DNA from 3 places in the Bifidobacterium sp. MSK.17.10 genome. Region 1 is predicted to be linked to each of the others. Evidence: riboswitches for the same ligand, from Rfam matches in the RefSeq annotation. Region 1 holds a riboswitch; each other region holds the start of a gene.
What was found. A riboswitch is a leader RNA that binds a small molecule or an ion and turns the genes downstream of it on or off. The one in region 1 is predicted to bind thiamine pyrophosphate.
Positions count from the first base shown of each region.

Region 2: another riboswitch for thiamine pyrophosphate. It lies ahead of thiS (sulfur carrier protein ThiS); the one in region 1 lies ahead of tenA (thiaminase II).
Region 3: another riboswitch for thiamine pyrophosphate. It lies ahead of KSX58_RS01995 (hydroxyethylthiazole kinase); the one in region 1 lies ahead of tenA (thiaminase II).

Region 1 is NZ_JAHOJD010000009.1:53,190-63,644, forward strand. It holds gene KSX58_RS08510 (energy-coupling factor transporter ATPase) at 1-909, shown strand, start outside; gene KSX58_RS08515 (YhbY family RNA-binding protein) at 991-1,296, shown strand; gene tenA (thiaminase II) at 1,399-2,166, opposite strand; TPP riboswitch at 2,160-2,266, opposite strand; gene KSX58_RS08525 (glycosyltransferase family 2 protein) at 2,395-3,408, shown strand; gene ppgK (polyphosphate--glucose phosphotransferase) at 3,663-4,430, shown strand; gene KSX58_RS08535 (pyridoxal phosphate-dependent aminotransferase) at 4,542-5,708, shown strand; gene KSX58_RS08540 (energy-coupling factor ABC transporter ATP-binding protein) at 5,735-6,544, opposite strand; gene KSX58_RS10495 (hypothetical protein) at 6,513-6,854, opposite strand; gene KSX58_RS08550 (hypothetical protein) at 6,972-9,110, opposite strand; gene KSX58_RS08555 (lipopolysaccharide assembly protein LapB) at 9,254-10,455, shown strand, end outside.
Region 2 is NZ_JAHOJD010000003.1:141,125-151,579, reverse strand. It holds gene KSX58_RS03400 (ABC transporter ATP-binding protein) at 1-315, opposite strand, end outside; gene KSX58_RS03395 (MarR family winged helix-turn-helix transcriptional regulator) at 442-933, opposite strand; gene KSX58_RS03390 (aldo/keto reductase) at 1,117-2,148, opposite strand; TPP riboswitch at 2,253-2,356, shown strand; gene thiS (sulfur carrier protein ThiS) at 2,584-2,778, shown strand; gene thiF (sulfur carrier protein ThiS adenylyltransferase ThiF) at 2,831-3,544, shown strand; gene KSX58_RS03375 (thiazole synthase) at 3,701-4,615, shown strand; gene KSX58_RS03370 (amino acid permease) at 4,796-6,334, opposite strand; partial or broken gene KSX58_RS03365 (hypothetical protein) at 6,450-7,065, opposite strand; gene KSX58_RS03360 (SpaH/EbpB family LPXTG-anchored major pilin) at 7,273-8,850, opposite strand; gene KSX58_RS03355 (FctA domain-containing protein) at 8,947-10,455, opposite strand, start outside.
Region 3 is NZ_JAHOJD010000002.1:117,687-128,141, forward strand. It holds gene KSX58_RS01960 (ABC transporter permease) at 1-695, opposite strand, end outside; gene KSX58_RS01965 (glycoside hydrolase family 32 protein) at 1,022-2,578, opposite strand; gene KSX58_RS01970 (MFS transporter) at 2,781-4,112, opposite strand; gene KSX58_RS01975 (LacI family DNA-binding transcriptional regulator) at 4,459-5,502, opposite strand; gene KSX58_RS01980 (thiamine-binding protein) at 5,605-5,970, opposite strand; gene thiD (bifunctional hydroxymethylpyrimidine kinase/phosphomethylpyrimidine kinase) at 6,068-6,910, opposite strand; partial or broken gene KSX58_RS01990 (thiamine phosphate synthase) at 7,045-7,794, opposite strand; gene KSX58_RS01995 (hydroxyethylthiazole kinase) at 7,927-8,811, opposite strand; TPP riboswitch at 8,802-8,915, opposite strand; partial or broken gene KSX58_RS02000 (MerR family transcriptional regulator) at 9,093-9,502, opposite strand; gene KSX58_RS02005 (aldo/keto reductase) at 9,764-10,455, shown strand, end outside.

The sequences.
Region 1 (10,455 bases):
ACCATCATGTTGGGCAAGCCGGCGAAACGTGCGGACTCTAAGGAATCCACGGAATCCACAGTGAAAGCCACCTGCGAAGAGGGGCCGGATGCGGAATCATCCGTGGACGCCGCCGGCTCGGACACCGCGACCGTGGGGGAGCGGCGGACCCTGTTGGAACGCCTCGATCCGCGCGTGGGCATGCTGTCCGCATTGGCGCTCATGTTCTCCGCGTTCGCCATCGGCTCATTCTGGCAATTGCTGCTTGCCGTGGTGTTCACCGGCGTGATCGCCGCGGCCGGACGCATCAATGTAGGCCGATTGGCCGCTTCCGTGCGTGTGTTCCTGGCATTGTTCGTTTTCTGCGGCCTGCTGAACATCTTCTTCGTGCGCACCGGCACCACGGTGGCGAGCCTCGGGCCGATTCCCATCACCGATGACGGCATCCGCATCGCCATACTCTACGCATGTCGGTTCGCCGTGGTCATCGTCATCGGAGCGATGTTCCTTGCCTCCACCACACCGACCGCCATGACCGACGCGTTCGAATCATTGCTGTCACCGTTCGCCAGATTCGGCCTGCACACGCAGGAGACGGCATTGGTGATGAGCCTCGCCCTGCGTTTCCTGCCGACGCTTGGCATGGAAACGAAAGCGATTATCGACGCGCAGTCGGCGCGCGGTGGCAGCGTCGAAACAGGTTCGTTCGTAGTACGCATCAAAGCGATGGTGGCGGTCGTCGTGCCGGTCTTCGCCGCAGCCATCCGCCACGCCGACAACCTGAGCCTCGCCTTGGACGCGCGCTGCTATGAGGAAGGTGCGACGCGCACGCATTGGCGTGTCATGCGCGTCACCGGCATGGACGTGGCCGTGGCGATCGTGGTGCTCGTCTATCTCGTCGCACTGGTCGTGCCGGGCGTGCTGTTATGACCGGTGCGTTGCGGGCGGATGGGCAAATACCGTCCTCACGCTAGGCTTGAGCGGGTATTTGTAGATAGGAATGGAACACATATGGCACTTACCAAAAAGCAGGTCAAGCAGCTGCGCGGCCTGGCCACCAAACTCAATCCGCTCATCCAGGTCGGCAAGAACGATCTGAGCGAAAACGCCGTCAAACAGGCGGACGAGACCATCGAGAAGCGCGAGCTCGTCAAATGCTCCGTGCTCGACGGTTCCGGTCTGACCGCCAAGGAGGCCGGCGAAGGTCTCGCCGAACAGCTTGGCGCGGAACTCGTGCAGGTCATCGGCAACCGTTTCGTGCTCTACCGTCGTTCCCAGCGTGACGACGTGGAGCACATTCGTCTCGTGCGCGAATAGCGATCCGAACGTTATATGAGAAGCGGCCCGCCCTCCGAAACCAATCGGAAGGCGGGCCGCTTCATATGGAAATAAACAATCGGAAGAGAGCGTGCCGGAGAATCAGCTCTCCTGATCCCATTCGGGCTTCCACGTGTACTGCATGTCGTACGCGCTGGACCAGAACATGTACTCGTTCTCAACGCCGGTCACAAAAATATCGACCAGCTCCTGCTTACGTTCCTCGCTCACCTCGGCGGCGAGTTTCTCGATATGCTCGATCAGCCAAGCCGAACCCTGCCAGAACTCGTCGGTCTTGTACATGTCCACCCAGCTCTTGTACTGGTTCACATCGAGCGTGTCGGCGAATTCATGGGCAAGACGATATCCGTAATCCGCGTACACCCAGGCGCAGGGGAGCACGGCCACGAGAATGTCGAGGATGTCCTTGCCATAGGCGATGGAAAGGATGTTCGACGTGTACGCGCGGGCGAACGCCGACTGGCGCACGTTGTTCATCTGCTCGTCGGTGATGCCGTAGCTGGCCAGATACGTGCGGTGCACGGTCGACTCCACATTCAACGCGCCGTTCTGCACGTTGAGCATGAACGCCATGATCTCCGGATCGTCTGTTTTGGCCAGTCCCAAAGCATGCACTCTGGCGTAGTCGTTAAGATAACGGAAATCCTGCAGCAGATAGAACGCGAACTTCTCGCGCGGCAGAGTGCCTTCGCCCAGTTCGCGGATGAACGGCTGCCTGTAGCCTTCCTCCCATACGAGGTCGGCGGCTTTGCGCAGCCGCTGCGCGAATGGGGGAAGATTGGTTCGCGTGACGCCCTTCGAAGCGTCGAACGCGGAATCGGAATTGGTTACGGAAATCACATCAGCCATATGGCCATGCCTCCCTACGCTGGTGTCAACCATCAGGTTCAAAGGGTTCGGACGTCCACGCCCATCTCAATCCGTCATACGGATTCCCCTGCATACGCGGTTCATTATGGCAAACAAGTTCGTGCCGTGCAAGGTTCTGTCCATATTTGTCGCGGGATTATGCCCGTGCTCGGCTCCATATCGAACATGGCCGATGTGTGGTTGAGGGCCGGTGCAAGAATGGAACGTATGACTGAAAAGCAAGTTGCGAAGAAGACCATCGAAAAGCTGGCTATCGTCGTGGTGACCTACAAGCGCCAGCAGCTGCTCGCCACCCTGTTCGAATCCATCGAGAAGCTTACCGTCGCCCCGTGGCGCATCATCGTCGTGGACAACGAGCACAGTGACAAGACCCATGGCATGGTCGAAGAATTCAGCGCCAAGCTCACCGCGCAGTGGGGCACCACCGTGGCCGACCTGTCCGGCAACGAGAACCGCGTGGTCTACGCGCCGCAGACCGACAACCTCGGAGGCGCGGGCGGTTTCTCCGCAGGCGTGAAGAAGGCGTACGAGCTGGGTGCCGAATGGTTCTGGGTCATGGACGACGACGTCGCCGTCATGCCGGAAGGCATCGAGCGCTTGGCCAAGTGGACCGATCGGCACGACGTGATTCAGGGAAGCCGCTACGACTATGATGGCGGTCCGTTCTACTGGCAGTACGATTTCATCGTCCCGCTCGGCATTCCGAACCCGATCGCACCGGCTGCGTTCGGCCCGGCTGGCTATCGCGTGATGGACACGTTGTGCTTCGAAGGCGGCCTGTTCCGCCGCAACATCGTCGAGAAGATCGGTCTGCCCGACCCGCGTTTCTTCATCTATTGGGACGACACGATGTACGGCTATCGTGCCAGCAAGGTCACCAATCCGATCGTCGTGCCCGACGTGGTGCTGCGCCGTACGCGCGAGATCGGCAATTGGGACATCGCCGGCGTGCGCCAGCTCAACTCCACTTCCGACATGAACCGCTACCACATCATGCGCAACCGCGGCTACATGGCCCGATACTTCATGACGTACGGCGATTACCGTCCGCTATTGTTCGGCCTGGGTACGGTGCTGACCGCGGTCAAGGAAGTGATTCGACTGACGATGGTGGACCGCGAGCATTTCAAGACTGGCATCGTTCAGATCGCCAAAGGATGGTGGGATTCGCGCAAGCTGCTGCATGATCCGGAATGGCAGCCGATGCCGCCGCTGAAGTAACACCGTGGCCCACGCGTTTCCCAACGCGCGGCGATCACGCGATTGACGATTCGTCCCACGTCGGAGCCTCTACCGACGTGGAACGAATCGTTTGCAAAACAGGCGATGAAATATTTACTCGGTTAAGTATTACAATTTGTGCAATCGTTCTCACCATTTGTGCATGTCGCGCGCGATTTTGGGCATGTTGCGAGTTATCATAACACGTATCGGTTCGAATACACCCATAACATACCTTGATAGAGAGGTTGAAGATGATTGAGACTGCACAGGCATTCGGCGTTGACATTGGTGGCTCCGGAATTAAGGCCGCCCCGGTTAACCTCGAGAAGGGCGAGTTCGCCGAACCGCGTCTGAAGATCCTCACCCCGGAGGTGTCCACTCCGAAGGCCGTCGGCGAAATCGTTCGCCAGCAGCTCGAGCATTTCGAGGTTCCGGAGTCCGCTCCGGTCGGCATCGCCTTCCCGGCTCCGATTCATGTGGGCGAGAAGCTTGGCTACATGGCCAACCTGGACCAGTCCTGGGTCGGCGTGGACGTCACCGAAGTGTTCTCCGAAGCTTGCGGTCGTCCGGTCACCGTGGTGAACGACGCTGACGCCGCCGGTCTTGCCGAGCAGCAGTTCGGCGCCGCGAAGGGCCAGGATGGCCTCGTCATCGCCACCACGCTGGGCACCGGCATCGGCACCGCGCTGATTTTCAACGGCGAGCTCATTCCGAACACCGAGCTCGGCCATCTGGAACTGCTCAAGGGCAAGGGCGACGCGGAGAAGTACGCCGCATCCTCCATCCGCGAGAAGCTCGACATGGGCTACAAGAAGTGGGCGAAGCGCCTGACCAAGTACTACTCCCTCATGGAGTTCTACTTCGACCCGCAGCTGTTCGTCGTCGGCGGTGGCGTGTCCCGCGTCTCCGAGAAGTTCCTGCCGTACATCGACATCAAGACCCCGATCGTCGCAGCCAAGCTGCACAACGAGGCCGGCATCATCGGCGCCGCATACTACGCGAGCACCAAGCAGAAGTGATGTGTTGACCGATTAGGTTGTCACAAGGCCGTCCGATTCGTCGGACGGCCTTTTTCGTTGTTCCATGTGCCGCAGATGGAAGACGGCAGTCCATGGAGTAGGGTGGAGAGCATGCGTTTTTCCTCAAGAGTCGACATCAGTGAGCCCAATCCCATCGCCAAGGCGGAAGCCACCGCCAAAACAGCCGGCAGACCGCTCGGCAAGCTCAACGACTCCAATCCGACACGGCACGCGCTGGCTCCGGATCTTGTGCCGGACATCTACTCCGCCGACCCGCGCGGCCAACGCTACGCGCGTGAGGCGCTGGCCGCGTTCCTTGACATGCAGGAAATCGGCCATTGCTCGCCGGACGACCTGTACATCCTCAGTTCAACTTCCGAAGCCTACTCGTGGCTTATCAAACTGCTGTGTGATGCCGGTGACGCCGTGCTCGCACCGAAACCCGGCTATCCGCTCATCGAATCGATCGCACGCCTCGAATGCGTCGACATGATCGAATACCAACAACGATTCGACGGCTCCTGGTACATCGACGTGGCCGAACTGAAAACCGCGCTGGAAGGCCCGGACGGCAATCGCATCCGCGCGCTGGTGCTCATCAACCCCAACAATCCGACCGGTTCGTACGTCAAACCGTCGGAACGCGAGGCGATCGTCCGCCTGTGCCGGGACCACGACGTGGCCATCATCGCCGACGAAGTGTTCTACGATTACGATTTGGAACCATTCGAAGGCAATGCACGACTCGCGGGGGAGCGTGGCGCGCTCACATTCGCGTTGGACGGTTTTTCGAAAATGCTCGCCGCACCGCATGCCAAAGTCGGCTGGATCCAAGTGTCCGGACCGGCAGAAGACGTGACGGAAGCCAAGCGTCGTCTCGACGTGATCGCCGACGACTATCTGCCCATGAGCGAGATCGTCGCAAAACAAATTCCCGCACTGCTTGAAGCGGCGCCATCGCAGACCGCGCGCGTGCAGGAACGTGTGCGCGGCAATCTCAAAGCACTGCATGCCATGCTCGACGCGGACGAGCAAGGTCTTGTCAGCGTATTGCGTGCCGAAGGCGGATGGAACGTACTGCTGCGCGTGCCCAGCGTGCTCGACGAGAACGAGCTGGTGCTGCACATGATCGAACGCCACGGCGTATCCGGACAGCCCGGCTACTTCTTCGACATGACCTCCAACGGCTATCTGGCCATCTCACTACTGCCCGAACCGGACGATTTCCGGCATAACGTGTACGTGGTGATCGACACCGTCAACGAACTGATCGGCTGAACGGACTGCCGAGTCCGAAATCTCTTCTACGCCCTGTCGCCCTTCGCCGCCTCATACTTCGAACGAACCAAATCCGTGTAAAAATCGACCGCCTCACGAGGCACGCCGTCGAACACCACACGATGGTCGTCGACAACGAGCACGCGGCCGATCGCATATTCCGGACGGACGATCAGATCCGTGTCATGCGTGGCGAACACCACCTGCTTGTCATAGCTGAACAGGGCCTTCGCCACGCGCGCCGACGCCACCTCGTCCAATCCCTTGGTCGGCTCGTCGGCGACGATCGCAGCGGGGGAGAAGCTCAACGCGGCCGCGATCGCCAGCAGATGCCGCTTCTCGCTATCCAAAGCGGAGGCCGGCTCGCGGGCCACGGAAGCCAAGTCGAAATGCGCGAACAGATTGCCGATGATCGCCTGACGTTCGCTTTCCGGCACCTTGTGCTTCTTCAACGGCAGGTCGATCGCCTCACGAATCGAAGCCGCCTTGTAGTAGGCGTTCGGAATCTCTTCGCGCCGCACGCGGCCGACCAGATCCTCGACATGCTTCAGATTGCGTTTCACGGCGGGGTCGTATGCGGTACCGTCCGCTTCGATGCGGACCGTTCCGGACGTGGCGGCCAACGCTCCGTCCAGCAACTTCAGCAGCGTGGTCTTGCCTGCGCCGTTCAAGCCGATTATCGCCACACGCTTGCTGTCAGGTGTGATATCAAGCGTGGTGGCTTCCAAGCCGATATTGCCGTCCTCGTACATGTGGGCGGCCTGGTCGAGATGGAACGTGACGGACGAAGCCGGTGTGGAATGTTTACCGGCGAACAGCGAATCGAAGAAACCCATACCGCCGATTGTAACGAACCGCAGGCGCAACCGCGCGCAGGTTCACCGGCAGTTCATCCGAATCGTCCGTGCCCGCATGCGTGGCGGACGCCTTGTAATCGGCGAACAGGCTGCCGAAATCCAACAGTCGCGTCACACTGCTGGTTTCGGCATCGAGTTTGACGACTTGGTCCTGCACGGCGTTGTCGTCGCGGCCCAGTTCGGTGGTGAGCAGCACGATGTCGCCTTTGGCATCCAACGTGCGGCCTGAGGATGGTTGCGTGGCGGCGAAAGCGGTTTCATGGTCGGCGACCCCCGGAACATAACTCAAAGCAACAATGATGACAATCACTATGATTGCCGATGAAACTCAGAGCAAACCGGAAAAACTGCTATATGAATCAGGAAAGAAACCTGAATTTTTACTGGATGTAGCTTATGTCGGACGTCAACCCAACATGAACCAGGACTGCACGTCGAGATAGAGGGCGGGATTGTTGCGCAACATCTCATCGTCACGCCCGGGCAGGAACAACGACATCAGCGCGACAACCAGCGTGAACAGCAGCAGCGCGAGGAATCCGGCACGACATACCCAACGCAGACGCGGCTTGCCGCAATCAAGTACGATCAGCAACGAAGGCAACGCGGCCAAGGCAAACAGCCATCCGAAATCGGCGATGTACCGCCATCCCAAACCAGCCATGCGGGAGTCAATCACCACAAGCAGCAATCCCAATGCCAGGCTGGATGTCAACAACAGCCATGTGTTCGTGCGCCCGGCCTTGCGCATACGCCGGTAGAGGAACGGGCAGGCCAGCGCGGCCAACGTCAACGGAGCTATCGTGAATAAGCCGCCAGGCATTGCCTCGGTAAATCCCCAAGTGGGAAGAGGCGCCGGATTGACGGCGAGGAACGGAAACGCATCCGTGAACCGCAACGGCAGGAACAGGTAATATGCGACGGTCAGCGCAAGATTCGACAATGGCTGCCGATAACTGGTCATATCCGTGACCGTCATCTGATATGAGGTGCCGAAGTCGAGCGGTGATCCGAACCGGACCACGTTGTACGCCAGCAGAGGAACGATCACAATCAACGCGGGAAGCAATGCGGCCAACGGCGCGCGCATCAGACGCCAGACCGACATATGGGGAAGGGAGGAATCATTGGAGGCGTGACGGAAAATCGACTGAATCTGCGGCCAGAATATTACGAAAGCCAGCAACGCCACGAGAATGAACTGCGGACGGCACCCCAGATTGGCCGCAATGCACATCGAGCCTGCAGCCAGATGGGGCAACGACAACGACTGCGTGCCATCAACCTCACGAATCCGATCGCCTGACACCGGCACCCGCTTGGCGGCGCCCAACCACAGCCACAATCCCAACACGCTCAGAAACAGGGAGGCGGCGATCGGCACCGAATAGAAATTCGTCCGATACCACAGATACAAACCATTGGAAGCCAACAGCATGAACACGCACAGCATACTGACCGCAGCCAACGGCGCATTCGGACGAATTCGGGATATCACACGAATCACCAGCAGACATCCGAATACCAGAAAACCAAGCATCAGCAGCGGCACGGCCGCACCGCAGGGCATCATCAGCCCGCCATCGACGAACAACGATGTGACCGCCCGATACGGCAGGAACAACAACAACGCGGGAACCACACCGAAATACGAATACCAGTGCCCCTGATAGAACGCGTAATCCCAATACACTGGGCTTACGCCATCGGCAAGCAACCGCTGCCGGGTGGCCACATCATACGGATCCGCCGCGTCACGCAACGCATCCGGCACATCCAAATCCAACCACGCGTGACCATCAAGCAGCGCCCTTGCCACGTAATCGTACTGGTCGAAATCATACGTGTACGTGCCTTTCGTATGGAAGCTCAACGGAGCCGCCTCCACCAGCTGCCACACCACAACGGCACAAGTGACCACAACAGGCACCGCCAGCAGCGCCCCCAGCCACGCACGCTGCCTCACACTCGTCGTATCCAACGGCATCCGCCACAACCGCGAACCAGGCCTCCACACCAGTACCATCGCCAACACGGCCACCATCACGCCGATACGCAACGGATTCAACGCGAACGGTACACGCACATTCGCACGCACCGCATCAAACGGAATCAGCGAACCCTTCGGCTCGACAATCCGCACGCACACCGAACCACCGGCAGCCGCCGCATGCACATACAGCGAACGCGGCGAAGACACCGACACCGAACTGACCGTACCGGCCCTGCGATTGACATCAGGACGGACGCGAACCGTGCGCAACACCTGCTCCGATTGTCTGGCTGCCTTATCCAACGCCTTCGAAGACACCGGGTCCATACGAACATATTCCGACGAGCCATCCGCATCGACCTGCATATATGCCTGCGTCGGATCGGTGACCTTCAACAACCCCTCGTCAGTACGTTCGAGCCCAGGGCCTAGCACGTTGTACGCGGCGGCGGAATCACCCGATGCGGCCAAGGAACGCCAAAACGGCATATTGCACAACACGCACTCGACCACCACCATCACCGCGAAAGCGACTACAATGGCTGCGCACATACGACGACGTGCCTGAAAACGCTGCTTCGAAAAAGTCACGTCATTATTCTAATAGCTTCATGTCGCGTTGGATTGAAAGAATAGCACACATGTCTCACCGCACACCATCAGACCCGGCCAGCCAACCGGAACATAACCGGACCATGCTCGAACGCGTCAGGCAAAATGTGCGGCGACTCGTCAACCAGGCCACGCCGCGCCACATCCACGCCAACCCCTTCGGCAAGGCGCTTGACAAGCCCGACGACATCGTCGACGAACTGACCCGCAACGCCATCCGGCTTAATCCGCTCATCAAACGACACATCATCGACGGATTCGAAGGCGTGCCCGGAGGATTCCGCCTCGGATGGGCCCAACTGCCGCAGACCCACGGCCATGCCTTCTCCATCGGATTGTTCACCGACAGCGACCACTTCGCCCAAATCGCGCTCGCGGACGGCAAAGCGCGTGTCTTCGCCGGCACCGATCCGGACATGGACACGCAGGAACTCGAACCGCGGTTCGTCTTCGTCAAAGAGGAAACCCTTACGTTGGCGGACGGTCCAAGACTCGGCCATGCGGCCAGCCGCAATCCGAAAACGGTGCGCGCCACGCAAGGCGGCGTCGTGGGACGCATGCCGGGCGGTCGCATGATGTGGCTCGCCTCATGGCTCAAAACCGGCAGCCGTTACACGCTTGAGCAAATGCGCGCCAACCTGCCAGCGAATATGCGGTTCGACCTCGAATATCGGGACGCCATCACCATCGCCTTCTTCGCCGCCTACATGCTTCCACAGATGAACGGCCTGCTCGTCGGCTTCGGTTCCGGCAACATTTTCCGCAGGCTCAACCGCGAAGCGCCCATAGGCGCCATCCGACGGTCCATCAGAGACACCATGAGCGCCCGGTCGCATGGCATGCGCGCCTCCGGCCTGGAAGACTACTTCGCCGATCTGATGCGCGAAGCCCACGCGCTCGATACCGATCAAGGGCTCGAAGCTGTGCACGGAGCGGAACCGCTGCGCCTGTACACATCCAGCTATTCCGGATGCTACTTCTTCGCATGGGATTCCTCCCTGCCGTTCTCGGCAGTGCTGTGCGCCCTCAACATCGAGGGCAACCTCAACCGCTTCGCCGCCGTCAGCTCATGGTTGGAACGTAACGCACGCATCGGCGCTCTCCCCACGGAGGACACGGTGACGCGTGCTGAAGCCGCGCAGATCGACTTCGCCCTGCTGGAGAATCCGACGCTGATCGCGTTGAAACCGGACGACCGGTTCGGCGCGATCCTCGACCCGAACCGGGAAGACGGCATCCAGGCCGCCAGCCGACTGGCGGATATCGCGGCCGACTTCCGGCGTGA
Region 2 (10,455 bases), on a different contig from region 1:
TTCCGCCGGTCCGAAGCTTTCCACCTTGTTGAATTCGAGCGAACGCAGGCGCTGGCTGAACGAGGCGCCCACGCGCGCGGCGATGAAGCCGGTGACGACGGCGCAGGCCGCCGAGCCGAGCGAGACGAGCAGCATTTTGCCGCCGGCCACCCAGATGTCGTGCATTTCACTGCCGGGGGTTTCGACGAGCTGCGTGATGTCGGCCATATAATCCGGCAGGGTCAGGTCAAGCCAAATCTGACCGACGATGCTGACCAGCGCGACGAGCATCTGACCGATCTCCGCTTTGGAGAGGTATCGTACGATGCGAAGCATGCTTGGTTCCTTCTCTTGTTTTGTGTTTTGCTTGTTTTCTTACGATTAGTTTTTGCGATTTTTCGCGGTTTTTGCGATTACTGGATTGCGATTACTTACACTGTGAATTATTTACAGCGTAAGATACTACGCGTCTTCCTGTGCGTTTCCTGAGAACGCGGCTTTGACCTCGTCCGCCGTGGGGCGCGGTTTGCCGGGCATGCACAGCGACATGTACGTGGTGAATTCCTCGGTGAGCTCAACGAATTCGCGCGCGCGGCGCTCCCCCATCTGCGAGAAGATCCAGCAGATCGCCTCGCGCATGCTTTCGCGCTGCCGTTCGGCGCGTTCCCTGCCGGCTTCGGTGAGGTTCACGTGCACCACACGGCGATCGTCGGGGTCGGATTCGCGTGTGATCTGGCCTTTTTTCTCCAACGCGGACAGCAGTGTGGACACGCGTCCGGTGGTGGTTTTCATTGAAGAGGCGAGCTGCGATGGCGTCAGCGGGCCTTTCCTATAGAGTTCCTGCACGGCGAAGGGTTCGCCCTTCGCGCCTTTCACCATCTCCTGCTGCATGCGCGAGCGTTTGTCCCATGTGTTGGTCGCCAATTCGTGGAACAGTTCCTCTTCAAAGCCCACGCGGCACCTCCTTCCGTCGCAATCGCCGTCATAATATCTTACAGTGTAAACATTTTACAGTGTAAGTTATTCCCAGGGCGATTTTGCAGCGAGCAAGCTACAGAAGGCACGAAAAAGGCCGCGGCCCGAATCGCGATTATTGTGCGGAATCGGGCGCGGCCAATCGTACGTATTGCGCGGAATTCAGCCGCGACGGGCGTCGACGGAGGCGTTCAGCATCGCCAGCTCATCCTGCGTGAGCGTCAGTTCGGTGGCGGCGAAGGAATCGTTGATCTCCTGAGGATTGCGGGCGCTGGGGATGGTGAACAACCGCTCGTAGCGGCTCAGTTCCCAGGCGAGCACCACGCGCTGGTAGGAGCAGCCGTGGTTGCCGGCGACCGTGCGGAACGGGTCGTACGCGCGCTGGTCGAACGCGTCGAGGAAGCCACCGAGGGGGCTCCAGCACACGAACGCGAGTCCAAGTTCCGCGCAGTGCTCCATCGTATGCTCAGGGTCGGGGTGCGAGGGCGAGAACTGGTTCTGCACGGCGATCAGCTTGTCGCCAAGCATCTCACGGGCAGTGTCGATCTGCGCGTTGTCAACACGGGAGATGCCCGCGTACTGAATCACGCCTTCGTCAAGCAATTGCTTGAGCGCGCCGACCTGATCCTCATAAGCCACTTCCGGGTCCGGGCCATGCGAATACAACAGGTCGAGCGTATCGACGCCCAAGTGCAGCGCGGATTCCTTGGCGTCACGAATCATGGTTTCGGGGCGCGAATCCGCCATCCACCCGTATTGACTGCCCGCCGCCTGCAAATGCTGGCGTTCCCCGCCAGGCCGACGACTGCAGCCCTCGGAATCCCGCCCCTGAGTGTCCGATTCTGGCGAATCGGACACAGGAGCAACAAAAGCGGGAACCTCCATGGTGCGTCGATAGCCGGTTTTCGTGGCGACCAGCACTTCATCGCGAGGGCCGTCCCAGCTGGCGAGCGCGTCGCGCACCATTTTTTCGCCGTAGCCCAGGTCTTCGGCGGTGCCGGTGCCGGGTTGGCTTGGCAGGTAATACGACCAGGCGGTGTCCAGATATCGCACGCCCGCGTCCAAGCCGGCGTGAATCGTACGGATCGCAGTATCGCGGTCCGGACGCCCCTCAATCGCCAAAGCCATCGTGCCCATGCCGAGCCGTGGAATCGCAAATCCCGCCAATTCGCCCATGTTTCGTGCGGTCGTCATAACCGTCTCCCTTCCGTCGCCACATCCGTCGCTACAAAATCCGCCACCCATTCTCGCACAAAACAGCGCGGAGCGGGTTGTCGGGCGGGTGCGGGAAGATGAGGGCACAACCGAACGGGAGCCGGAAGGCTGAGAGGGAGCTCGACGAGCTTCGACCGAGGACTTGATGCGGGTAATGCCGCCGTAAGGAGACGGGTTGTTCGCGCCGCGAGGCGCATCTCATTTCCGTTCGCGATAACCGAATATCGCGTGATTAGGGTCACGGAGGGGCGCACCACCTCATAGGGTACGGTTCCTTCGGCGACCCTTTTTTCGTACCAACCGTGAATGTCCGATTCACCGGAAGCAGACGCTCGGAAGCCCACAAAGCAGTTCTGAACGTCCGTTTCGGCGGGAACGGCACTCGTGGGGCCTGACATACAGAAGGGAACCGAAATGATCATCAACGGCAAAGAAGAGGACGTCGCCACGCCGATCACCGTGGCCGAACTAGTGGAGCAGCGCGGTCTGCGCGCCGACCGCGTGGCCGTGGAGCTCAACGGTGAAATCGTGCCTCGCACCCAGCGTGCGCAGACGCAGCTCAAGGGCACCGACACGTTGGAAATCGTCACGTTCGTGCAGGGCGGCTGAGCACAGCAGCGAAACAAACCATACGAACGGAAACGAGAATACGAGAACAACCATGACTTTTGAACCATCCGCATCGCAGGCGCAGATCGACGCCCGCCAGCACGCTTTCGACAACCAGCCCGACCCGGCCACGCTGGTCAGCCGCGAGGAGATCCGCGCGGCCCTGCTCGACCGCCACACCGCCGCCACGCAGGACAAGCTCGACGCGGCGCACGTGGCCATCTGCGGCTGCGGCGGCCTCGGCTCCACCATCGCGGTGGCGCTGACCCGCATCGGCGTCGGCCACCTGCACTTGATCGACTTCGACCGCGTGGATATGACGAACCTGAATCGCCAGCAGTATTTCCTGAAGGACCTCGGCCAGTACAAGACGGAGGCGCTGCGCAGCAATCTGCGCCAAATCAACCCGTTCATCGAGATCACCATCGACACCGTCAAGGTGACCGACGAGAACGTGCCGACGCTGTTCGAAAACGAGGACATCATCTGCGAGGCGTTCGACGTGCCGGAAAACAAGACGATGCTCGTCAACGCGGTGCTGGAGAATCTGCCGGGCAAGAAGCTCGTCAGCGCGTCCGGCATGGCCGGCTTCCGCAGCTCCAACCTGGTGAGCACGCGTCGCGTTTCGAAGAACTTCTACTTCTGTGGCGATGGCGAGACGGCTCCGGTACCGGGTGCCGGCCTGATGGCGCCGCGCGTGGGCGTGGTCGCCTGCCACGAAGCGAACATGATCACGCGACTGATCCTCGGCGAGGAAGACGCCTGACGCACTGCTACGTTACTCCACTGCCGTAATCGAAATTTTTATTGCGATTACAAACGCACGTTGCACACAACACAACAGCGATGCAACGGCAACACAACAGCAGCACAGCAATCGCAACAACAGCAACACCAAACACCCCAACGAAAGGAACCGACGATGAGCACCGAAAACACCATCACCACCGCAGCCGCCGATGTTGCGGCCGCACCGAACGCCACGCTTGACGAGCTGGTCGGCACCACCACGAACACGGCGATTCTGCCAGAGCCGGACGCGCACGCGTACGACGAGATCGCCACAGGAGACGCCGATCCGTTGATTCTCGGCGGGCACAAGTTCACGAGCCGTTTCATCCTCGGTTCCGGTCGTTACGACCTGAACCTCATCAAGGCGACCATCGAGAACGCGGGCACGCAGATCGTCACCATGGCGCTGCGCCGCTGCCGCACCACCGAAAACAACCTGCTCGACTACATTCCGAAGGGCATCACCATGCTGCCGAACACGTCGGGCGCGCGCAACGCCGAGGAGGCGGTGCGCATCGCACGTCTGGCCCGCGAAGTGTGCCAGACGGACTTCGTGAAGGTGGAAATCGAGCACGAGGCGAAGTATCTACTGCCAGACAACGAGGAGACCATCAAGGCCACGGAAAAGCTGGCCAAGGAGGGCTTTGTGGTCATGCCGTACATGTTCCCGGACCCGATCGCAGCGAAGCGTCTTGAGGACGCGGGCGCAGCTTGCGTGATGCCGCTCGGCGCGATGATCGGCTCGAACAAGGGCCTGCGCGCACGTGACTTCATCGAGGTGATCATCAAGAACTCCAACGTTCCGGTGATCATCGACGCGGGCATCGGCCGGCCGAGCCAGGCCGCGGAGGCCATGGAGATGGGTGCGGATGCGGTGATGGCATACACGGCGATCGCATCCGCCGGCAACATTCCGCTGATGGCGCGCGCTTTCAAGAATGCGATCGAGGCCGGCCGTGAAGCGTACCTGTCCGGCCTGGGAAAGGTTACGGAGGACCACGCCGTCCCGTCCAGCCCGACGAACGAGGCCGACTACATCGGCTGATTCGCGCCGATTTCGTACGATTCGTGCACTAACGTTTCGCACTGTTTTATTGCGATTACACGACGAGGGTCGGTGGAAACGCACATTTTCGCAAGGTTTCCACCGACCCTCTTTCGTCGGATGCGCGGCACGTAGCGCAACACGCGCATGCCACGCATACCGCAGCGACAGGCAATACGTCTACTTCCCTAGAGCCGCCTTCAGGTCGCGGTTCTGGAAGCGCTCGTGCAGCAGGCAGTAGCCGCCGAACGCAACGAGCCAAACCAGACCGGCGATCGCGGAACCGCGCGTATCTGCGGACAGGAACAGCGTGACGTACACGAACACGTAGAACGCAATCGCAATCCAGTCGCACACCTGCCATGCCGGCATGACGAAGCCGTCCGGCAGGAAGTCGGCGCTTTGACGGTAGCGGCGGTGCGCAAGCATCGTCAGGATGTAGATGAAGATCACGACGGCGCTGGCGGCCGAAGCGAACAGCACGAACGCACCGGAAACGCCCGGAATCGCGTTAACCAGCGGGGAGAACAGGATCATACAGCCGGACACGATGATCGCCTTCGCCGGCACCTTGCGTTTCGACACTTCGCCGAAGCGCTGCATGGCCGGCGATTCGGAGTCCTGCGCAAGCTGGTACAGGTGGCGGCCCGCCGAGTAGATTAGCGAATTGAGTGCCGACGCGGCTGCGGTGATCACCACGAAGAACACGAGCGCGGCGGCCCAGTCGAGGCCAGCGTATTTGAACACCATGATGAACGGGGAGCCGAACGAGCCGTCCGCGTTCTGGTGGAAGTTGCGCCACGGCACGATGGCCATGATGGCCACGAGCGCGCCCACGTAGAAGATGAGGATGCGCATGATCAACTCGTTGACGGCCTTCGGCAGCACTTTGCGCGGGTTCTGGGTTTCGGACACGGTCACACCCACGAATTCGATGAGCTGGTAGGCGAAGAACACCATCTGGAAGCTCATGAAGAAGTTCATCCAGCCATTCGGCGCAAGCTGGAAGCCGTCGGCAATGTTCGTAAGGCTCACAGTGGCACCGGAAACCGTGCCGTCCACGCCTTCGATATGCGTGGCCGGGTAGCTGAAACCGAGGAACAGCATCACCACGGCGGTGACAATCAGACCCACAATCAGTGTGATTTTGATCATGGAGAACCAGAATTCCGCCTCGCCGAACACTTTCACGGCAATGAGATTGATGCCGGTGAGCGCCACGAGGAAGCACAGTTCGATAAGCCATTTCCATGATTTGAGGTCTATGCCGAACGTACCGAAGAACGTGACGAAATACGTGCTGACGGCTGTGATTTCGGTCATGCCGGTCAGGATGAGCACGATCCAGTACGTCCAGCCGGCGAATTTGCCCCACGCGCGGCCGAGGTAGCGGGTGATGAAGTTGATGAAGGTGTGCTGGCTTGGGTCGCTGTACATCATTTCGCCGATGGCGCGCATGAGCAGGAACATGATGAGGCCCACGCCGATGTACACGAGGATGATGCTCGGTCCGGTCAGCGCGATCGACTTGCCGGAGCCGAGGAACAGGCCGGTGCCGATGGTGCCGCCGATGGCGATGAACTGGACGTGGCGGTTTTTCAGGCCGCGTTCCATGTCGTTGTCTTTGTCGAGGCTTTCGATGGATTTGATTTGCGCGGTTTCCGTCGCTTCGGACGTGCTTGTACCAGTTTTTCCGGTTTTCGTATTCCCAAAAGTCATAATGTTCACACCCTACCGCGCCAACCGCACAATCTCCGCCGTTGTTCGCACCGCGAAATGCGCTATATGTGGCAGATTCGCATCTTTTCCAAAAAACGCTTTGCGACGGGTGGAGTCAGCTTGCCAAGGTTTTCAGCTTGCCACGGAGCGATTCGTTTTCGCGTTCCAGCTCGTCGATGCGCCGAGCCTGTTGTTTGATGATGACAAGCGCCGTCTCGCTGTCAAGGCCGCTGCTCGCGCTGAGAGGTGCAGGCGGCACGGCGATGGCAGCCGCATCGGACGGGACGGGCACGTCAGCGGATATATACCCCCCCCGACACGTTCGCCCCGTCCAGCGGATGCGGAGCATTTCCAATGTTCGCCTTATCGGGATTGGCGATTCCTGCGATGTCGTCGAGTTTCTCCTTGCGCGTCACCGCATGAACATACAGGTTGACGAGCTCCGTAATGATTTCGCCGTTACTCATGTTACTGCTACCACTCACGGATTTGAGGACGGCAGCCTTCCAACGCGCCACACTTCGTTCTATACGTTTATACCCAATCAGTTCCGGCGGCAATCCCGCCTCGCGGAAGATTTTGGTCGGCGATTCCCCCGCAAGATACCGTATGACACACACCTGTTTGAAAGCGTTGGAGTACGTGATGCGGTCTTTCGATACGTTGGCCACCGCCGGCAGATCCCGCAACATTTGGAGCTCGTCCATGCTGAATGATCCTCCACCGCGCATCGTTTTACCCCCTTTGCTATGCCCCGTGATGAAGCAAGTGTATATCCGACTTCTCACAAGCAGCTTTTCAAATATTGCTGACCGTATATCACTTCAACCGGTCGGTCACACGTCAATGCGAGCGATTATGGAATATCCACAACCGCCCGCATTGACTTTTATTGCGAGTGAGTCAATTCACAACTCACTCACACCGAACGCATGCGCTCAGTACGTGCGGCGACGGCTCTTGACCGCCACAGCCACGCCAGCGCCACCCACCAGCAGCGCCACGACCGTGAACAGCACGGTTCCCGCAGCACCAGTCAGCGGCAGCTGAGTGACATTCTTCACGTTCAGCACGGTAGCGGTGGCATTCGCAGTGGTGTTATCGACCGGTTGGACCTGACGAAGGGCATCCTGTTCGAAAGTGACGAGACCTTCATCTGTGATCTTCACATTGAAAGTGACCCTGAAGTTCTGGGCGTAGCCGGTCGGAGCCTGAGTCTCCACAACCGTGTAGGTTCCTGCCGCAAGACCCGCGACCTTCACCAAACCATCATTCTCAGTAATGAACGTCTTGGCATCATTCTGATCGGAAACAAACGACCACGCACCGTCCTCAGCCTGCTTAAGGAACTTGCCCTCCGCATTCTTGACAACGAACTTGGCGCCGGCTAGAGGCTTGGCCTCATTCCCTTCCTTGCCAATCTTCGTGAACTGGAAACCGTAGGTCTTAAGGACAGTCTTGCCTTCACCGCTGGTACCATCCTTGGTGGTGATTGTGGCCTTGTTGTCCACACTGCCGCTCAAGCCATCCAACGCATCCTTGGTGACGGTGCCCTGGTACGACACGACGATCGTCCTACCGGCCAGCGTTGTGGCATCGGCAAAATAGATGGTCGTGGTGGTGCCGGATTGAGCATTGCCTTCCTGCGTTATCGTGTACAGATCGGGATTCACAGTAGTATGATCTCCGAACTGGACCTTGAAGTCACTCGTTTCCGCAATCCGCAAACCTTTGGACGCGGTATCGGTAATGGTAAAGGGGTACGCATCCCAGCCAGCCGCAGCATGAGGAACGTCCGCGGCCACAGTGAAGTCCACGGTGTCGCCCACCTTTACGCTCTTACCGTTCACATCCACGTCATTCATCCGGGCGAACTTGAGCGGCTTGTCGGTCGGATTCGCGTTCTTCGCGTTGAACTGGCCTTCAGTCGTGATGTTGCCCTGACCGGTCGTCGTATCGGCCGCAATCCTCAGATTGGACAGTCCATTGACGGTGGTGGCCACCACAGCCGGAGTTCCCGACGTCACAGTCGTTTCGCCAGCCTTGGTGAACGTATCCTTCACCAGATACCAGCCTTCTCCGTTCACATTGACCGCCTGGCTCGTATTTGCCTGCTCCGTAGTTACGGTCAGGCCAGTACCATCAGGTCCTGCCGGCGGAGTAATTCCAGCCAAGGTCTTGGCGAAGACACGGAGCTGATCCGCAGTGAACGTCGCCACATAGGCGGCTGGATTATCCTTGTACTCTGTCGGGATGCCGTTGTGGCTTCCATCAGCCGCGTCAGCAGCGGTGGTCACAGCTCCCTTCCATGCGTCAACCGTTTTCACTTCGACCGAGCCATCGCCAGGATTCTCGAACGTGGCAAACTTGTATGGCGTGTACGTATGGCCTTCCTGTGCGTGGTTAACTTGCAGCAATGGAGCATCATCAGCCTGTGCGGCGGCGACGCCGATGGCCATGCCGCTCAGCAACGTTGCCGCGGCGGCCAGCCCTGCGAAAAGCTTCCTCATCTTCATGAGAATCTCCTCTTCCTTGATTGTTGGTTACTGTGTTCTGCAATCGCGGGAGGCGGGAACCCAACATGCCCCCGCGATCCGCAAATCCTGTGTTATTCAGCTGAGCCGCTTCTTGCGTCTCCACTGGTCGGCCGCAGCGACGGCGAGCAATGCCAGCACGCCAACTCCGCCGGCCGCAATCTGCCACCATCGTTCCGCACCCATGCGGCCCGTCAATGGCAGTGACGATGCCGAAATGTATTGGTTGGTGAACAGCATTGGCTGGGTCTCGTCCCAATTCGAACCAGCGGCACCATAATCGGTTTTCAGCTGGGTCACGGATTCGACAACGGCCTTCCATTCACCGGACGTTCCGTCTTTCATCACGGACACGACCACCCGGTATTCCGCCTGCGAGTAATACATTGCGGAAGCATCACCAGCGTCCTCCGTCACGAGATACGTGTACTCGGCTTCACCTGCGTTGTAAGTGATGTCGCCGAAGTAAGCAACGTGATCGTCAGACGAATCGCGTTTCACCGTCACCGTGCACGCCGACTGGTTCTTGCAGGAAGCTGGCATCGGCGCGTCTGGATTGGAATCGTCTGCCTTCAGCTTGAAGGTGAACTCGTCGGAATCCTTCCAATCGCGGCCGACCAGCTCCTTCTGCACGCCAATCGCATGCGTCAGCATGGTCTGCTTCAACGTGTTGGTGATGACTACTGTGGCGTTCTGCGATGCCATGGATTCCGGCACCGTCACCACATTGCCGTCAGCAAGATTTCCATCGCCGACCTTGTGCTGGTAGGAAGCCTTCCACAAGTGGCTGTCCGGTTCGACTTCCGTCACCGTGTACGTCTTTTGGGCGCCTGCCGGAATAATCACGTCGGTGGACCATTTGCCGCTATCGTCACGCTTCAGCGTGACCGTCTTATAGGTATCGTTGCCCTGTTTGATATCCACCGTGATGCTTTCCGGCTTCTGGCCGTTACCGCTCCACTGCTTGTCGATGTGCAACGTCGAGGAGACTACCTGCACCACCGGGTGCGGATACGGGTTCTCCCTGCACTCATGAGTCTCGCCATCGGCCGTATAGGTCAAGCATGCGGAATCGTTCGTATGGAAACCCGGCTGGTTCGAGGACGTGGCGTTTCCCGGCAGATCGGTGTTCGCGTTACCCTTTACGCCGTCATATCCATCCTTGCCGGCATTCAGGTTGGCGGCATACTCGTCATATGCCTTCTGCGTGGGCTTCACGTTGTATTCCAGCGTGTATGTCACGTTGTGGGCCAGAGCCTTCAGGAATGCGACCGTGAATTTCTTCGTGCTCGCGTCATACGTCAAGGTGTAATCGACATTAGTCAAGGAGACCACCTTGCCGGAAGCATCCTTGGCAACGACCCTGTAGTTGTTATCCGCAAGCTCGACATAGCCGGAGAGCGTGTCCTCCATGGTCACCTTGGTGTATGCGGATGTGGTGGTCTCGCTCTTCTCAATCTCGTCGAAGATGGCATTCAGCTCCGAAGCGTTCGTCGCGCTTTTATAATAGCCGGCTTTGATATTCCCTTCACCGCGCTGGTTGTATTTCGTTGCCTTTGGGAAATTGCTGGACACCGCGTGCATGAA
Region 3 (10,455 bases), on a different contig from region 1:
GTGGCCGAGAAGATCAGCGGCGTGCGGAACGAATTGTAGGCTGCCTGCAGCCAGATGCCGAGACCCTTGCGCGCACCCAGATACTCGGCAGTGGTGGCGGTGGCGAAGATGTATGCGGCGGATACGCGGATGCCGCCGTAAATCTGCCGTGCGGCGACGCGAAGCTTCACATGCCACAGCGTCCATGCGCGGGTCGCGCCGCATGTCAACGCCACATCGGAATAGAACTGCGGCACCGCCTCAAGCCCGCGAACCGTCTGCACGGCGATCGGAAACAAGCCGAACACGGCCACGATCACGATTTTGCCGGAAATCTCGAAACCGAACCAGATCAGAAACAGTGGCGCGATTGAAATCAACGGCATCGTCTGCGCGGCCGACAGCAGCGGGAACAACGCGGCATCGGCAATACGGGAGCAGTACAGCAGAATGCCGATCAGAATGCCGCATGTCACGGCGAACAGGAAGCCGACGGTGCCTTCCAACAGCGTGACTTCGGTCGCGGGCCACAGGGTCGGCCATGTTTCGACGGTCGCCTGCGCGATTTCGCTGGGGGTGGCGATCATCGTGGATGGCACGTGCCCCAATCGCACCCATGCCTCCCATACGACAAGCAGTGTGATGACGGCGATCAGCGTTGGAATACGACGCTTCGCCATACCGAGTAGTTTGTGTTGAACGTGCGATTCCGCCATCGTTCACCTTGCTTTCTGCGTCAAAGTGGACGCGCACGTGACCGACTGCGGGAAATCAGTAAGGTGAGGAGCCTGCCCGCCAATCGGCCAGAAAAGATTGTTACCGGCTCGCCAGTATAGACGGTGGGGCGGAACGTAGGCAAACCCGCACAGCAAGTACGGCAGTAACGAGAGATAACGTGCGTTGGATACCATCCCAGATATCACTTTAGATATAGAGAGACAGATATAGAAAGGCCTCCGCACCCTTCCGATGCGAAGGCCTTCCCATATACCCCTTGCTACTGCCTTATGGTCGTTTGCCTGTCAACCATGACAGACGTCTATCATTCCAGTCCGATGGACTTCATGTGGTGAAGCACCAGGGACTTGACCTTGAGCGTGCCGGATTCGGCCACGAGCTTGATGGCGCGCGGACCTTCGGACGCGTAGCTGTACGAGCTGAGCACCTGACGGCCGTCGTTGACGTACACCTCCACGCAGCCACGGTCCACGTACACGCGCAGCTTGAGTTCGCCGGCGGCAAGTTCGGCTTCGGACAGCGGTGCCGTACGGTAGCCGCGATCGCCCTGAGCGTTGGCCTGACGGTCGACCACCACGCGGCCGATCTGATCGTCATACGCAACGGACGTGTAGGCGCCATCCTCGGTGGCGTGGACACGCAGGCCGGCACGCTCGGCGGTGGAGTTGGCCAGGTCGATGGTCATTTCGATTTCCACGGCTTCGGCATCGTCCACAATGGTCTTCTCGCCGCTGACGTCCAGATCGATCGCCCCGAAATCGACGGTATCCTCGCGCAGGCCTTCCATTTCGGCCACCGGCGCGGTGTGCAGGTCGCCGTCGGCGCCCAGCGTGATCTCACGCGGCAGGGTGAGGTTGCCGCACCAGCCGTCGTCCTGCATCGGAATCGGCTCGACGAACGGGCTCATCCAACCGTAGACGATCTGACGCTTGCCGTCGTTGAACGACTGCGGCGCGTAGTAATTGTGGCCGCAATCCCACAGACGGAACTCGGTTTCCGGCTTGAACTGCTCACCCGGAGTCCAAGTGCCGATCATGTAGCCGGCGTTGTTGACGTTGCGGTTCATGAAGCCGGACGGCTTGGCACCCATGGCGGAGAAGCCGATAACCCACTTCTCGTTGCCTTCGACGTCCTTGATCGGGAAGAAGTCCGGGCACTCAAGCATAAACACGTCCGGATCCGGATGCTCGAACAGCACCTGCTCATAGGTCCACTTGACCATGTCGTCGGAGGAGAACAGCCACATCTGGCCGCGCTTCTCGGCAGAGGAGACACCGAAGGTCATGTACCACTTGTCGCCGGTCTTCCAGACCTTCGGATCGCGGTAGTGGTGGTTCACCTTGTCGGTCGGGCAATCAATGACCATACCGCGCTTAGTGGCGCTGGTCAGCTCATCGTTGTCTGGTTCGGCGAGCATCTGTACCTGCCAGTCGCCGCCGGTGTTGTCCTTGCCGTTGGCCCAACGGTGGCCGGTGTAGTAGAACTTGAGCTTGCCATCGTCGCCGATCACTGCGGAGCCAGAGAAGACGCCGTCCTTTTCCTCTTCCAGAGACGGGGCGAACATAATCGGCTCACGCTTCCAATTGACCATGTCGGTGGAGGAGACGTGACCCCAATGCATCGGACCCCACTGGGTGCCATACGGGTGCAGCTGGTAGAAGACGTGCCAACGGCCCTTGTAGAAGCACAGGCCGTTCGGATCGTTGATCCAACCGCCATTGGATGCGATGTGGAACTTCGGATACCAGCGGTTGTTACGCTTGGCTGCGAAGGCCGCGACGCCGGCCTCTGCCTTGGTGAGTTCCTCGCCGTGGTTCTTGATTTCGTGAAGGACAGGTGCGTCCGGAGTAAAGCCAGTCATCGTTGAATGCCTTTCTGAATCTGGGTTATGAATTGTTGGGTAAAAAGCTTTTTGAAGATGGTGCCCAAAGCGGAAAAAGGGAAACGCTTCGGACACCACGATTGTTGTTATGACGCGTACGGTACCGATGATGATCGCGGGAGAAGGGATGTAGGTTGCGACCACCATCGACGCCGTACGCCGACTTAGTACGGGCTGAGACTCAGGCCTTCACTTCCGCACCAGCGGCCTTCATGGCCTTGAGCTGCTTGTCAGTGTAGAACGGATCGCCGCCGACTTCCTGATCATCCTTCTTGATGACGAAGAAGCCGTAGACCAGAGCCGCAAACACGATGGCAGAGATGGTGAAGAAGGTCGGACGGTCGCCCATGGCATCATGCAGAGCACCCATCGGGGTGGAGAAAATCACCTGGCCGACCTGGGAAGCGATCTGGAAACCAACCATGTACAGGGTGGCAGACAGCTTCGTGTCGAAGTGCAGGGTGAAGTAACGGAACGCCGGCAGGCAGAACAGCGGTACCTCGATGGAGTGGAACAGCTTGACGATGGAGACGGAGACCGGGTCATGGAACACGCCGCACAGACCGATACGGGCGAACATCACGGTGGCGCCGAGCAGCAGGGAGTTGCGCACGCCGATCTTCTTCATGATGATCGGGACGACGCCCATCATGGCGGACTCAAGGAACACCTGGAAGGAGTTCAGGGTACCGTAGGTGGCGTTGCCGATTTCAGTGGTCGGGAACAGGGAGGCGTAGTAGTTCGGGAACATCTGCTGATCGAACACGGTGTAGAAGGTGTTGGTGAACAGCATGAAGACGATGAGCACCCACAGAGTCGGCATCTTCAGGACGGAGACCATTTCCTTGAAGGACGGGTTGGTCGGAGCCGCGTTCGGATCGGCCTCCTTCTTGAGTTCTTCCTTTTGCTCGGCCGGAACCCAGAAGGCGTAGACGCACAGCATGCCGAGGCCGCAGATGGAACCAACCCAGAAGTTCAGCATCGGGTTGATGTTGAACAGGAAGCCTGCGCACAGCGCCACGACAGCGTAGCCGAAGGAGCCCCAAGCGCGGGACTGACCATATTCGAAGCCGAACTTACGGGAGTAACGTTCGGTGATGGCTTCGAACAGGGAGCAGCCGGCCATGAAACCCGCGGACAGCACGATGGAGCCGAGAAGCACGCCGATGAATCGGGTGGTGCCGCCGGCGGTCAGCATCGGCTGGTACACGAACTGCACGAACGGGCCAACGCATGCAGCGACCGCAGAGATGAAGATCACGAGCTTGCGCTTGATGCCCAGCTGGTCCTGAATGGTGCCGTAAACGAACATGATGACCAGGGTGGCCAAGGAGTTGATGGAGTAGATCTGGCCCTGTTCCGCGGAGCTCATGCCCAGACCGTGGGTCGGGTCAGTGAGCCAGCGGGAGAAGAAGGACCACCAGATGCCCCAGGAACAGAAGAACATGAAAATGCCGAAGGAGCTCTGCAGATAGGAAGGATTCTTCCATACAGAACGTGTTTTACTTGCCATTTTGATTCTCTTTTTCTCTTCGCGGTGCCGCTGCCGCGCGGCATCGATCGCTTCCGATGTTGTTTTGGCTTGCGCCTGCTCGGATTTCAGCTGCCGTGCCGAAAAGCGAACATGGCTTCAAGATAGCATATGGCAACTGCTTCGTCAAACGTTTGACGTCAATCGTTTGACGTCAAACGTTTGTAAGGATTTGCGGATAGTTGAAATTAAGCCTGAATCAACTGCTGGCGGACTGTTGGCACGATTGCTTTATTCGGCGTGTCGTGAACAAACGCACAATTTTCATGTATAGAAAATGGCTGTGCGAACAATCGTAAGCATTTGAATCGTTGTAAAAACAGAAAAATCAGGATATGACGGAATCTTTTTCCAACAATGCGCAGTGGATCTTCGCCGGAATCGGCGCATCAAGCGGCGGCAGGGAAGCTCTGGCGGATGGACATGAACTGGTATCCACATCCTTGCCTTCAATCATGGAAATCAGCTTGCAGGCTGACCAATAGCCCATTTCGTAATGTGGCAGTTCGACGGTGGTCAGCTGCGGTTCAAGTGTCTCTGCGAACACGCGGTGGTTGTCCACGCCGACCACGGAAATATCTTTGCCTACCGTAAGCCCTCTTCTTGCCGCGCATTCGTACACATACCAGGCGCGCGCATCATTGAAGCAGAAGAAGCCGTCCGGATGCTCGTCGTCGAACAACTTGTTCACGGCGCGTAAAGCTGGACCGTTGTTCATTACGTTGCATACCAGCGATGGGTTGAACGCACGTCCGGCCTCCTGCAACGCGGTGCGGTAGCCGGCAAGACGACCGTCCTGCGCGATCATGTTTTCCGCGCAACCCACGTATGCGATGCGTTTGCATCCGGCCTGGATCAGCCGATTCGTGGCGTCGTAGCCGATCATGAACTCGTCCGGCTCGATGCTGGGCACTTTGTTCTCGTGGTCGGTGGCGTCCACCATCACCACGGGGTATTCGTTCAACGATTCGGGAACATGTGCGATGCGGTTCGACATCTTCGAATAGAAGAATCCGTCCACGCCGTACCTTTTCAGTGTGGCGATCTCGTTTTCCTCGCTCGCCTTGCCGTCGGTGCTGACGGTGAACAGCATGTAGCCGTAGGCGCTGGCCGCGTCCTGCGCGCCCAGAATGATGCCGCCCGCGTACGGTGTGGTGGCGACTTCCTCGCTGATGAAGCCGAGGATTCGGGTTTTGTTGGTACGCAGGCTTCGCGCCAACGGATTGATTTTGTACCCGAGCTCGGTCGCTTTGTTGCGTACGAGTTTGGCGAGCGCGGGATTTACCCTGCCTTCGTCGCGTCCGTTGAGCACCAGGGATACAGTGGAGATGGATACCCCCGTTTGTTCGGCGATTTCCTTCATTGTCGTCATAATCGCAACACTATACCCAAATGAACACGAAAAGCGCGCCTTTTTCGAGAAAAAGCGTGCTTTTTTACATGGAATGGTTTCGTTTCACCACTGTAAAGGGGGTTATTTCGACAGAATCTCGTTTACCAGTTCCTGCTTGGCGTGGATCTGTCCTTCGAAACCGGGGCGGATGTCGAGACGGATCACCACGTCGGTGCGGTAGCCCTGTCCGGCGAGCTTCATGGTGGCGTCGCGGATCACCTTGAGCACATCGTCGATGTCGCCTTCGATGTTGGTGAACATGGCGTTCGTCTCGTTCGGCAGGCCGGATTCACGGATTACGTCCACGGCCTGCGCCACGTACGTGGACTTCTCCGGGCTGGCTCCGGCGGGGGAGATGGCTACTGCGGCAAGCGTGTTGATATACGGTTTGCCGGTTTCCGGATTGACGGGCACTTCCTGCTTTTCTGCGTTGCGATCGAGCGTCATGATTACCTTTCTCAGCGTTGTCTCGTGTGTTTTCGTGCGATTACTTGTTGTACTGTTCCAACGGCTGCCGTGGTTCGCGTGGTTTGCGTGGCTTGGTTCAACGCCACTTCCACGCGTGGTCCATCGGACCGGAACCATGTCCAAGATCGAGCTGCGCTTCCAAAGCGCCGGTCAGGTACAGCTTGGCATGGTCGACGGCCGTCGGCAGCGCCTCGCCAAGAGCCAAATGGCTGGCGATGGCGGAAGACAGCGTGCAGCCGGTGCCGTGCGTGTTCGGGTTGTTGATGCGACGGGAACGGAACCAGGTGATCTTGCCATCCGGCTCGACAAGCACGTCACTCGCGTCATGCGTGCCGTGGCCGCCCTTGACGAGCACCGCGCAGCCGAAATGGCCGGCGAGCAGATGACCTGCGGTCACCATGTCGTTCTCGGTGGAGATGGATTCGCCGTTCTCATAGTCGATTGCGCCCGCACCTTGCTCTACGGCCAAGTCGCACAGTACCTGGGTCTCCGGCATGTTCGGCGTGATCACGGTGGCCAGCGGGAACAGTTTGGACGTCAGCGCCGCGATGGCATCATCCTCGATGAGCTTCGCGCCGGACGTGGCCACCATCACCGGGTCGAGCACCACGTTCTTCGCGTTGTGCGCGGTCAGACGGTCGGCGATCACGGTGATGAGCTCGGCGCTGGACACCATGCCGATCTTCACCGCCACCGGCGGAATGTCTTCGAACACCGCGTCGATCTGCGCCGCAAGCATTTCCGGGGGAGTGTTGGTGACCATCGTCACGCCGGTGGTGTTCTGCGCGGTCAGCGCCGCGATCGCGGTCATGCCGAACACGCCGTTGGCGAGCATGGTCTTCAAATCCGCCTGAATGCCGGCACCGCCGGACGAATCCGATCCTGCGATGCTCAATACCGGTGGCAATGTGCTAGTCATGGTAACTCTCCTTATTAGGCTCACTGATTCATTGATTATCTTCACTGAGCTCACTGATACAGTGTAGAACCACCCTTGCGGAACTTCTCGCTCATCTCAGCGGGCTTGTCGATTTCCTGTACGACGGACTACTTCACACGCGGCGCATAGCCGTGCTTCGCGTCGCCGCGCACCGCCTTCCAGCGCGTCACCATTTCGCGGGTGGCCGCTTCCGGATCGTCGGCACCGGCGATCGCGGACACCACGAACCAGCCGGCCGCCTTCGAACGGGCCAGCATCTCCATATCGTCGGCATGTACGCCGCCGCCGACCACTACCGGGAACTCGCTCGCCGCGCAAATCGCGTTGATCTGTTCCTCGTCAAGCGTGTGCCCGGAACCGTCGTTGCCGCCCACGGAAGCCTCCGGCTTGGTGGTGGACACATGTAGCGGGCCGGCGCCGATGTAGTCGATGCAGCCGCTCGGCAGCTCGTTGATAAGCTTCACCAGACTTTCGGTCTCGGCGGACAGGCCCACGATGGCATCCTCGCCGAGCAGCGCGCGAGCCTCCTGCGGTTCCATATCGGTCTGGCCGATATGCACGCCATCCACCTTGATGCCCTTGTCGCGCGCCTGCCACACCACATCCACGCGGTCGTCGATCACAAACGCCACGGAATCGGACTTGCCGCTGTTCTTGATGACCTGCGCGATATCGCGGGCCATTTCGGTGATATCCTTCGCATCCGCGTTCTTGGCGCGCAATTGGATGAACGTCGCGCCCCCACGCAACGCGTCATCCACCACATCCGTCACCGGCCGGCCCTTGCAATCCTGCGGACCGACCACGAAATACGCGCTCATATCAAAGCAGTCGCGCATCGAGGCGAATGGATAATTATTCATTGGTTTCCCCTTTGTTGTTCTTTGGGTAAGTGCTCCAGAAGAAGTCTTGTTATTTTCCGTCGCACCGCACTGAACGTATATATTCCGTATATACGATTGCGATGGTGCGAAACCATCCACGGAACGTTGCGGTCAGTTGGTTTCGATGATGTCGGACGCGGCCACCTGATCGGCGGTGACGTTCCACAGCGCGTCGAGCAGCGCCACCTGGAACGAACCGGGGCCATCGGATTTGACTTCGGCGATTTCGGACGCACGATCATACAGCAGCGACGCGGCAAGGGCGGCGACCAGCGGCTCGGCCACGGCAAGATACGTTGCGGTCACGCCGCCGAGCGAACAGCCGGCGCCGGTGATCTTCGTCATCATCGCGCTGCCTCCGGGCAGGCGGAACGTGCGCTCGCCGTCGGTCACCAGATCAACCGCGCCGGACACCGCAACCGCGCCCTTGCCGACGGGGGAGTGCTTCGCCAAATGGCGGGCCACACGTTTGGCCGCGTCGATGGCCGCGTCGACCTCGTCAACGGCCTCCACTCCAGCCGGACGCGTGGTCGGATCAGTGCTGTCGGCGTCGGCCAGCCCCCACATCGCATCAAGCGCGATGACCTCGCTCGCATTGCCGCGCACAATGGTCGGAGGCGCGTCACGGAACGATTCAAGAATGAACGTGCGTGTTTCGCCAATGCCCGCAGCAACCGGGTCTAGCACCCACGTCTTGCCGTTTTCGTGCAGTTTGCGCGCGATTTCCGGCAGCGCGTCCTTGAAGAACGGCAGCAACGTGCCCACGTTGATGTAGTTCGATCCGGCGATTTCGGCGGTGGCGATCACATCATCCGGCAGATAGCTCATGGCCGCGGTGCCGCCCGCCGCAAGCTGTGCGTTGGCAACGAGATTGATGGTCACGAAATTGGTGAACGACTGCGCCAGCGGCGTCTGCTCGCGTACGTCCATGACGGCTTGTTTGATGGCGGCACGCAATGCGCCGAGTGCGTCATTGGCGGATGAGTCATCGCTCATGATCTGCTCCCTACGTTGGTCCTAACCAACAGGTTCAAAGGGTCAGGCGTTCATGCCTATCTCAGCTTGATGGACTTGGCCATCAAGCACCCCCGCATGTTTACAACAGTGCTTAATCTATCTACGTCCCTTGACAGGCGCGATTTCGTAGGTGATTTTGGGCTTCCGTAGGTGGTTGCTGCCGGATAAGCATCGGCGAGATGCCTGGAATTAGGCGTTTGCTCGTGTCCGGATTCGAAGCTGATCGCCTACGGAACGCAAAAATCACCTACGGAACGCAGTCAGTCGCTTTGCGTCGTGTCGATGACGTTGCTGCAGTATGCCGTCCTGCCGGCAGTCACGTCGGCGTAGAAGCGCTGTTTTTCATCGATGTAGGCGATGGCTTTACGCAGTTCCTCCATTGCGTCTCCAGATGCTCGCGTTTTTCGGCAAGGATTTCCTGACGTTCCGGTATCGATGACTCACCTTCAAGACAGAGCTGCGTGTAGTGCCGCATCTCCTTGATGCCCAGACCGCAGCGTTTGAGGCATGTCAGGTCGTTGATCCATGCGATGCATCGCGCGTCGAAGACGCGTCGGTTGTTCTGGTCTCGTTTGAGACCGGGCACGAGTCCTGAATTGCAATAGAACTTCAATGCTTCGTAATTCATGCCGGTTAGTTTGCAGGCCTGCTTCATCGTATAGGTTTTCATGTTCTTATGGAGTGGCACTGCCGTGATTGCTATACGTGGCTCCTTTCGGACGCTGCGCGGCAGGACGTTCGGCGGGTGCCGCCGGATGGGGTCGGGCTTGAGGCGCATTGTTCTTTTTTGTTTGTACCTATCATGTCACATTTCCGGTTATTAATACCGGTAGATAGTACCGGCGTGCCGTAATTTGACCGGTAGCAGCTACCGGATTTTATCTTGGGGGTCAGAACGGCATACATGCCGGCACTGAATACCGACGAATTTATGGAAGGAAAAACAGTGGAATACGTGAAACTTGCCAACGGTGTTGAGATTCCGAAGATCGGATACGGCGTCTTCCAGATCAGCAAGGACGATGCTCCTCGCTGCGTGCGCGAGGCCATCGAGACCGGGTACCGCCATATCGACACCGCACAGTCGTACTTCAACGAGGCCGAAGTCGGCCAAGGAATCAAGGATTCCGGTATCGATCGTAAGGATCTGTTCCTCACTACCAAGATCTGGATCAGCAATTACGGCTATGAGAACACGCTGAGGTCCGTCGATGTGTCCTTGAAGAAGCTTGGCACCGACTATCTCGATCTGGTGTTACTGCACCAGCCGTTTTCCGATACCTACGGCGCGTGGCGTGCACTCGAAAAGCTCTACAAGGACGGCGTGATCCGCGCCATCGGCGTGAGCAACTTCTATCCGGACCGTCTGGCCGACATGGTCGCCTTCAATGAGATCGCCCCGATGGCCGATCAGGTCGAGACTAATCCGCTCAACCAGCAGATCGAAGCTCGCAAGAACATGGTCAAGCGGGGCGTGGCTCAGGAAGCATGGGCTCCGTTCGGGGAGGGCATGCAGAACATGTTCTCCAATCCCACCCTGGCCAAGATTGGCGAGGTACATGGCAAGTCCGTCGCGCAGGTGATCCTGCGTTGGCTCACCCAGCGCGACATCGTCGCTCTGCC